Mesorhizobium shangrilense: one gene and its partner. The protein of the gene in region 2 interacts with the protein of the main gene of each other region in a pairwise test. Links are inferred from orthologs where the notes say so. Each region holds a gene or a part of one and is shown on either strand. Other genes may lie near its edges.

Region 1 (3,987 bases), 2.6 Mb from region 2 along the record:
GCAGACTGACGCAGGCGCTCGATCGCCGCCTCGTCCAGCTGGCGCACGACCTTCGCCGGCGATCCCACGATCAACGAGCCGTCGGGGAACTCCTTGCCTTCCGTCACCAGCGCCCCGGCGCCGACGAGGCAATTGTTGCCGATGCGGGCGCCGTTCAGCACGATCGCCCCCATACCAATCAGCGTATTGTCGCCGATAGTGCAGCCGTGCAGCAGCGCGCGATGGCCGATCGTGCATCCCTTCCCGATCGTCAGCGGCAAGCCGGGATCGGTGTGCATGATCGTGTGTTCCTGTACGTTGGTGTCGTCGCCGATCCGGATCGGCTCGGAATCGCCCCTCAACGCCGCGCCGAACCAGATGCCGACGTCTCGACCCAGCAATACGTTGCCGATGATCGACGCATCCGGCGCGATCCATACGTTCTCGTCGTCGAATGTGGGACGAACTCCATCCAGTGCGTAGATCGGCATCGTTTCCTTCCTTGGGATCGTTGCGACCCTAGGTGCGGCCGACGCACGAAGCAACCTTGGCATTGCCCAGCGATGCCGGCGAAGGATCGACGGTCGCCGCCGCGCAGTCCGCTCTTTACCGGCTGTTTACCATAGTTCCGCACAGTACCTTCGTCGCGCGGCAACGCCATGCCGTGAAGGATGTGCCGATCAGGCATGGAACCGGTCCTAATGGTGGAGTGCTCGGTGTCCCGGACGGCCGAAGAAGCGTCAGTGGCCGACGTTGAACTCAACGTCGTCAACTCCACTTTCATGCTCAAGATGTTCTACGTCTTCGCCGCCCTCGCCCTGTTCTCGGTAGGCCTCAGCGTCGCCGGCAAGTGGGTGGGCGCCTCCATCGTCATGGCCGGTCACACCGACGACGTCACGCTGCGCGAGATTGTGGTCGGAAACAACGTGATCGTCGCGCCGGCCAACGTCATCCGTTTCGAGCGCCAGCGCATCAACGGCGTCGCGCCTCGCCTCGACCTCTATTTCCGATGGCCGCAGATGGACGGCTACAGCCCGAGCACGAGCGTCGACTTCAACAACGCCGGCGACAGGAAGAACATTCTTTTCGTGTCCTTCGAGCCCGCCATGATGTCGCGCGACATGAGCGGCCGGTTCGAGCCGATCTATAAATCGCTCATCGTTGAACCGTCCACGGCGGGGCCAGCCGGGCTGGTCTTCCATGAATTCAACGAGAGCTCGGGCTATCTGAACGAAGTCCTGGCGGTGGCCGAGCGTGGAGCCGGCATGCCGCCCTATGTGGCTCGGTGCCTATCAGGCCCCAGCGCCGCCGAGTCGCTGGCGCCCTGCGAGCGCGACATCCACATGGGCGACGCGCTCAGCCTGACATACCGCTTCCCGCAGGAGTTGCTGGCAGACTGGAAGCAGCTCGATGCCGCAGTGATCGCCAAGGCGGAGCAAATGGTGAAGCGTTGAGCTTCAGCCGAGATCGATGTCGAGAATCGCCATCGAGAAGTTGTAGTCGCCGTCGTCCTCATCCTTGAAAACGATGCCAAGGAACTCGTCGCCGACATAGACTTCGCAGGAATCGGCCTTACGCGGGCGTGCTTTCACCTGGAGATTCGGATTCTGGAAAGTGCGCTTGAAATAAGCGTCGAGCTTTCGGATCTCTTCGGGCTTCAACGGCTTTCTCCAACGAGGTGGTCAATGAAGCCCGGCTTCTGGCACGCGGCAAACGTGCCTGTAAAGTCCGTCAGAACCGAAGCGGCGTCCAATTCTCAGATATCGAAGCCCGGCCCGTCATCGAAGGCGCGCGACGGCAGCAACTGGTCCATCTGCCGGGAAGGCTGGTCGCACCCGCTCTCGCCGACGATGCGCGCCGGAACACCGGCGACCGTCTTGTTGTGCGGCACCGGGGCCAGCACGACAGAACCCGCGGCGATCTTGGCGCAGTGACCCACCTCGATGTTCCCGAGGATCTTGGCGCCGGCGCCGATCAGCACGCCGTAGCGGATCTTCGGATGGCGGTCGCCACCAGTCTTGCCAGTACCGCCGAGCGTCACGCCGTGGAGGATCGAGACATTGTCTTCGATGACCGCCGTCTCGCCGACGACCAGTCCGGTCGCATGATCGATGAACAGCCCCTTGCCGATGCGGGCAGCGGGATTGATGTCGGTCTGGAAGATCGCGGACGAACGGCTCTGCAGGTAGAGCGCGAAATCCTTGCGGTCCTGGTTCCACAGCCAGTGCGCGAGCCGATGCGTCTGAATGGCGTGAAAGCCTTTGAAATAGAGGACCGGCATGATGAACCGGTCGCAGGCTGGGTCGCGATCGTAATAGGCCTGGATGTCTACCCGTACGGTGGCGCTCCACTCCGGCTGGGCCCGGACCATCTCGCGATAGGTCTGGGCGATGAGATCGGCGCTGAGATCGCCGTGGTCCAGGCGCTGGGCGATTCGATGGATCACGGCTTCCTCCAGGCTCTCCTGGTTCAGCACCGTGGAATAGAGGAATGCCGATAGCAGCGGGTCGTTGTCGACCGCGGCGATCGCCTCTTCCCGCACGGCGTTCCAGATTGGATCGACCGGCTTCACCGTATTGCCGCGAATAGCGCTGACTGTGTTCACGCCGTTCTCCGATTGTGTCGTTGGCCGCTGTCTACGAACGAAAATATCCCTCGGCGGCCATCATTGGAACTCAATTCTGTTGAGGAAGCCATCAAATGGAACTTGATGCCCCTGCGAACAAGGGCGATTGGCCGGTGATCCGTCATTTCGCGCCCTTCCCGGACATTCGAAATCCGGCACGGGAAAATGCGACTTCCTGCAAGGCAAAGGCGTCACCCACTTGATTGTTCTGCCGGATCGTACAACATCACGGTATATGACACTCGGCAGCCTCTGACGTGCAGGGAGTGAAACGTCCGATGAGCATGACCGACCCGTATGGTCGAGACATCACCTATCTTCGCGTATCGGTCACCGACCGCTGCGACTTCCGCTGCACCTATTGCATGGCAGAGGACATGACCTTCTTACCCAAGAAGGATCTGCTCTCGCTCGAGGAACTGGACAGGCTCTGCACGGTCTTCATTGAGAAGGGCGTGAAGAAGCTGCGGCTCACCGGCGGCGAGCCGCTGGTGCGCAAGAACATCATGCATCTCGTGCGCGAGCTCTCGCGCCATCTCAAGACCGGCGCGCTGGAAGAGCTGACGCTCACCACCAACGGCTCGCAGCTCTCCCGCTTCGCCCAAGAACTCGTCGACTGTGGCGTGAGGCGCATAAACGTCTCGCTGGATACGCTCGACCCGGTGAAATTCCGCGAGATTACCCGCTGGGGCGATATCGGACGTGTCATCGCCGGCATTGACGCCGCGCAGGCCGCAGGGCTCAGCATCAAGCTGAATGCGGTCGCGCTGAAGGGTTTCAACGAGGCAGAGATCCCGGAATTGATGCGGTGGGCCCACGGCCGCGGCATGGACCTCACGGTCATCGAAACCATGCCCATGGGCGAGATCGAAGTCGACCGCACCGACCAGTACCTGCCGCTCTCCGTGCTGCGCGCTGATCTCGAGCGCCAGTTCACGCTCAACGACATCCCCTACAAGACCGGCGGCCCCGCTCGTTACGTCGAGGTCGCCGAGACGGGCGGCCGCCTCGGCTTCATCACGCCGATGACCCACAATTTCTGCGAAAGCTGCAACCGCGTACGCATCACCTGCACGGGCACGCTGTTCATGTGCCTCGGTCAGGAGGACGCGGCCGACCTGCGCACGCCGCTGCGGGCGTCCGAAGGCAACGATCTGCTCTCCGCCGCCATCGACGAGGCGATCGGCCGCAAGCCGAAGGGCCATGACTTCGTCATCGATCGGCGCAGCAAGCGCCCCGCGGTGTCGCGTCACATGAGCGTGACCGGGGGATGAGACCCCGGGGCGCCCTGCTCTCCCTGGCCCTGGCCGTGCTTGCGGCAGGTGCGGCCACGGCCGGAGCAGATCCCTACACCTATGTGAACTCGCGGTTCGGCACGACCT
Region 2 (3,333 bases):
AGCGCGGCGAACTCGCGGAAAGGCTCGGCGCGGTGCTGGCCGCAATCTACGCGACCTTCACCGAGGGCTGGTCGGACCCCTCCGGCACCGATCCGCAGCGGCGTAATCTCGCCGGTGAGGGCATCTGGCTCGGCCACCTCGTCGCCTCGCTGATGCCTGCGGAACCGGAGGCGCTCGGCCTGCTGTCGCTGATGCTCTTCGCCGAGGCCAGGCGCAGCGCCCGCCGCGATGCTGAGGGCAACTACGTGCCGCTGGCGGATCAGGACGTCGGGCAGTGGGATGCAAGGCTGATCGCGGAAGCGGAGGCGCTGCTGCGTGCGGCGGGCCGGAAGCATGCCCTCGGCCGCTACCAGTTGGAGGCGGCCATCCAGTCCGCCCATGCCGTCCGCTGCCGCACCGGTTGTTCCGACTGGGCGGCGATCCGCAGCCTCTACGACGCGCTTGCCATGCTGTCGCCTTCGCCGGTGGTCGCCATCAACCGTGCGGTCGCGATCGGGGAGCTGGATGGCCCGGCTGCGGCGCTTGCGGAGCTGGACAGGATCGCCGGCGATCGCCGGGTCGCGCAGTACCAGCCCTACTGGGCCGCGCGCGCTGCGCTGCTGGCGCGGTCGGGAGATGTCGAAGCGGCTGCCGCCGCATACCGCCGGGCGATCGGGCTCGAGCGTGATCCGTCGATACGCCGGTTCCTCGAAGAAAGGCGCGAGGCCCTTTGCCAGGCGCCGCAATGAACCTCACCAGAAACGGTGGCGCTCGTTGAGGCGCGCGACGACGGGATGCGCCTTGGTGCGTTCGTTATGCGCGACGATGTTGGCCCATTCGGAGCGCGGCCGGCCGAGATCGGGCACCCAATGGGCGAGCATCGCGAGGTAGGGATCGGCCATCGAGAAATCGCTGCCGGCCATCCAGGGACGGCCGGACAAGGCAGCGTCGATGATGGCGAAGTGGCGGTCGCTCTCCACGATCGCTGCGGCCTTGACCGCCTCACGGCCGTTCGGATCGGTGGTGCTGCGCTGGCAGAAATAGTACCGCATCAGCGCCGGGTAGAGCGTGGCCGTCATGAACTGGAGCCAGCGCAGGAAGTCGACACGGCCCGGCGATCCCGGCGGCGGCGCGATCGCGCTTTCCGGGTGGCGCTCCGCGAGCAGCAGGATGATGGCGGCCGACTCGGTGAGGGAAACGCCGTCGGGCAGCACCAGCGCCGGCACCTGGCGCAGCGGGCTTACCGCGACGAACTCGGGGTTGTCCGAGCCGCGCTTCTCGTCGACGGTGCGATAGGGCTGGCCGGCGAGCTCCAGCGCCGCCTCGGCCACGAAGCCGCCGGACCCCGGCCGGCTGTAGACAGTGTACATCGATCCTCCCCATTTTTCGCTGAGAGAACAACGCGAGGATGGGGACGTCAACGGCCGGGGTCGCCGATCGGCTAGGCCAGTCGGTCCGATGGCATCGGATGGCCCGGTATGGAGACATACTCTCCCGATGGAGGGGGCAGACTTGGGCTGCGCCAGAGCCACATCATAATGCAATGCGGGCGGATCGAGGATGTCCCGATCCGCCCGCCATAGGTGCGGCGGCGTGCAGTCTCCCGGCCGGCGCTAGCCGCCCAGGCCCTCGAACAGCGCGGTCGACAGGTAGCGCTCGGCGAAGGAGGGAATGATCACGACGATGTTCTTGCCGGCGTTCTCCGGCCGCCGTCCGACTTCCGCGGCGGCCTCCAGTGCGGCGCCCGACGAAATGCCGACCGGAATCCCCTCCAGCCGCGCCACGAGACGGGCGTTGGCGAAGGCGTCCTCGTTCGAGACCTGCACGACCTCGTCATAGACCGACGTGTCGAGCACTTTTGGCGCGAAGCCTGCGCCGATGCCCTGGATCTTGTGCGGGCCGGGCTGGCCGCCGGACAGCACCGGCGATGCCTCCGGCTCCACCGCCACGACCCGCACCGACGGCTTGCGCTCCTTGAGCACCTGGCCGACGCCGGTGATCGTGCCGCCGGTGCCGATGCCGGAGACGAATATGTCGATGCCGCCCTGGGTGTCGTTCCAGATTTCCTCGGCCGTGGTGCGGCGGTGGACCTCGGGATTGGCCGGGTTCTCGAACTGCTGGGGGATGATGGCGTTGGGCAGCGTCTGCGCCAGTTCCTCGGCCTTGGCGATGGCGCCCTTCATGCCCTTCGCGCCCTCGGTCAGCACCAGTTCGGCGCCGAGCAGCGCGAGCATCTTGCGGCGCTCCACCGACATGGTCTCGGGCATGGTCAGGATCAGCTTGTACCCCTTTGCGGCTGCCGCGAAGGCCAGCGCGATCCCGGTGTTGCCGGAGGTGGGCTCGACAAGCGTGGACTTGCCGGGCGTGATCCTGCCGGAGGCTTCGAGCGCCTCGATCATGGCGACGCCGATACGGTCCTTGACGCTGGCGATCGGGTTGAAGAACTCGAGCTTGGCGAGCAGGTTGGCGACCACGCCCTGTTCCTTGGCGAACTTGTCGAGCCGAACGATCGGCGTGTCGCCGATGGTTTCCGTGATCGAATTGTAGATGCGCCCGCGGCCTGGCGCTCGCGTCTCGGTGACGGCCTTATTCATCGCGCGACTCCCTCAGTCTGAAAACCGGAAGATAGGTGCGGCGCGAGGAAATTCCGAGAATGACAAATACCTAAGCCGTGCCTTTTGCGGAAAATTATTCCTGCGTTTGGCAGAAAGCAGCATGATTTTGCGCGGGCGGCGCAAGTGACTTTGGGGATGGGGGGCAGCTTGGGGCAAAAAAGTGCCGCCGTGGCGGAGGGGAATACCACGGCGGCCTTACTCAAAGACGCGGCAGCCCGGAGAGGGGGGATAAGGCTGCCGCCTTGTGTCCGGGAAGGCGGGGGACGGGCCTTTATCCGGACTTCGGCTAAAATGCCGATGCCCATCATTTGGTTCCCACAAAGTGACGTTTCAAGGGCACTTGGATTACAAGTTTGTAACATTGGCGTGAAAATTGCGTCAGGATTTGCGGCGTCAGGAGACACCCTGCCTTTCAGCCCTTTGCAATGGACAGAAAACCTGCCTCGCGCTACCCGTTCTGCCCATGAAAAAAGGCGATCATCTCTTCCTCGTAGACGGCTCGGGCTACATCTTCCGGGCCTATCACGCACTGCCCCCGCTGACCCGCAAATCCGACGGTTTGCCCGTCGGCGCGGTTTCGGGCTTCTGCAACATGCTGTGGAAGCTGCTGCGGGACGCGCGCAACACCGATGTCGGCATCACGCCCACGCATTTCGCGGTCATCTTCGACTATTCGTCGAAGACGTTCCGCAACGAGCTCTATGCCGAGTACAAGGCGAACCGCTCGGCCCCGCCGGAC

What was found.
Region 1: the proteins of cysK (region 2) and cysE interact in binary tests that used the Escherichia coli proteins (3 or more experiments, as listed by UniProt). The link is inferred for Mesorhizobium shangrilense from one-to-one orthologs.

Annotation. Positions count from the first base shown.
Region 1 is NZ_JAQGPN010000001.1:3,044,481-3,048,467, reverse strand. The notes cover bases 661-3,594. They hold cysE (serine O-acetyltransferase), read right to left. Parts: upstream 2,585-3,594; coding sequence 1,736-2,584; downstream 661-1,735. Other genes in these bases: moaA (GTP 3',8-cyclase MoaA), read left to right, coding at 2,884-3,594; PD284_RS14720 (DUF3126 family protein), read right to left, coding at 1,437-1,640; PD284_RS14725 (hypothetical protein), read left to right, coding at 666-1,433. Also shown: PD284_RS14730 (gamma carbonic anhydrase family protein), read right to left, coding at 1-470; more of moaA, read left to right, coding at 3,595-3,879; PD284_RS14705 (hypothetical protein), read left to right, coding at 3,876-3,987.
Region 2 is NZ_JAQGPN010000001.1:439,118-442,450, reverse strand. What follows is about bases 584-3,333. They hold cysK (cysteine synthase A), read right to left. Parts: upstream 2,574-3,333; coding sequence 1,593-2,573; downstream 584-1,592. Other genes in these bases: polA (DNA polymerase I), read left to right, coding at 3,058-3,333; PD284_RS02255 (glutathione S-transferase family protein), read right to left, coding at 732-1,349; PD284_RS02260 (RNA polymerase sigma factor), read left to right, coding at 584-728. Also shown: more of PD284_RS02260, read left to right, coding at 1-583.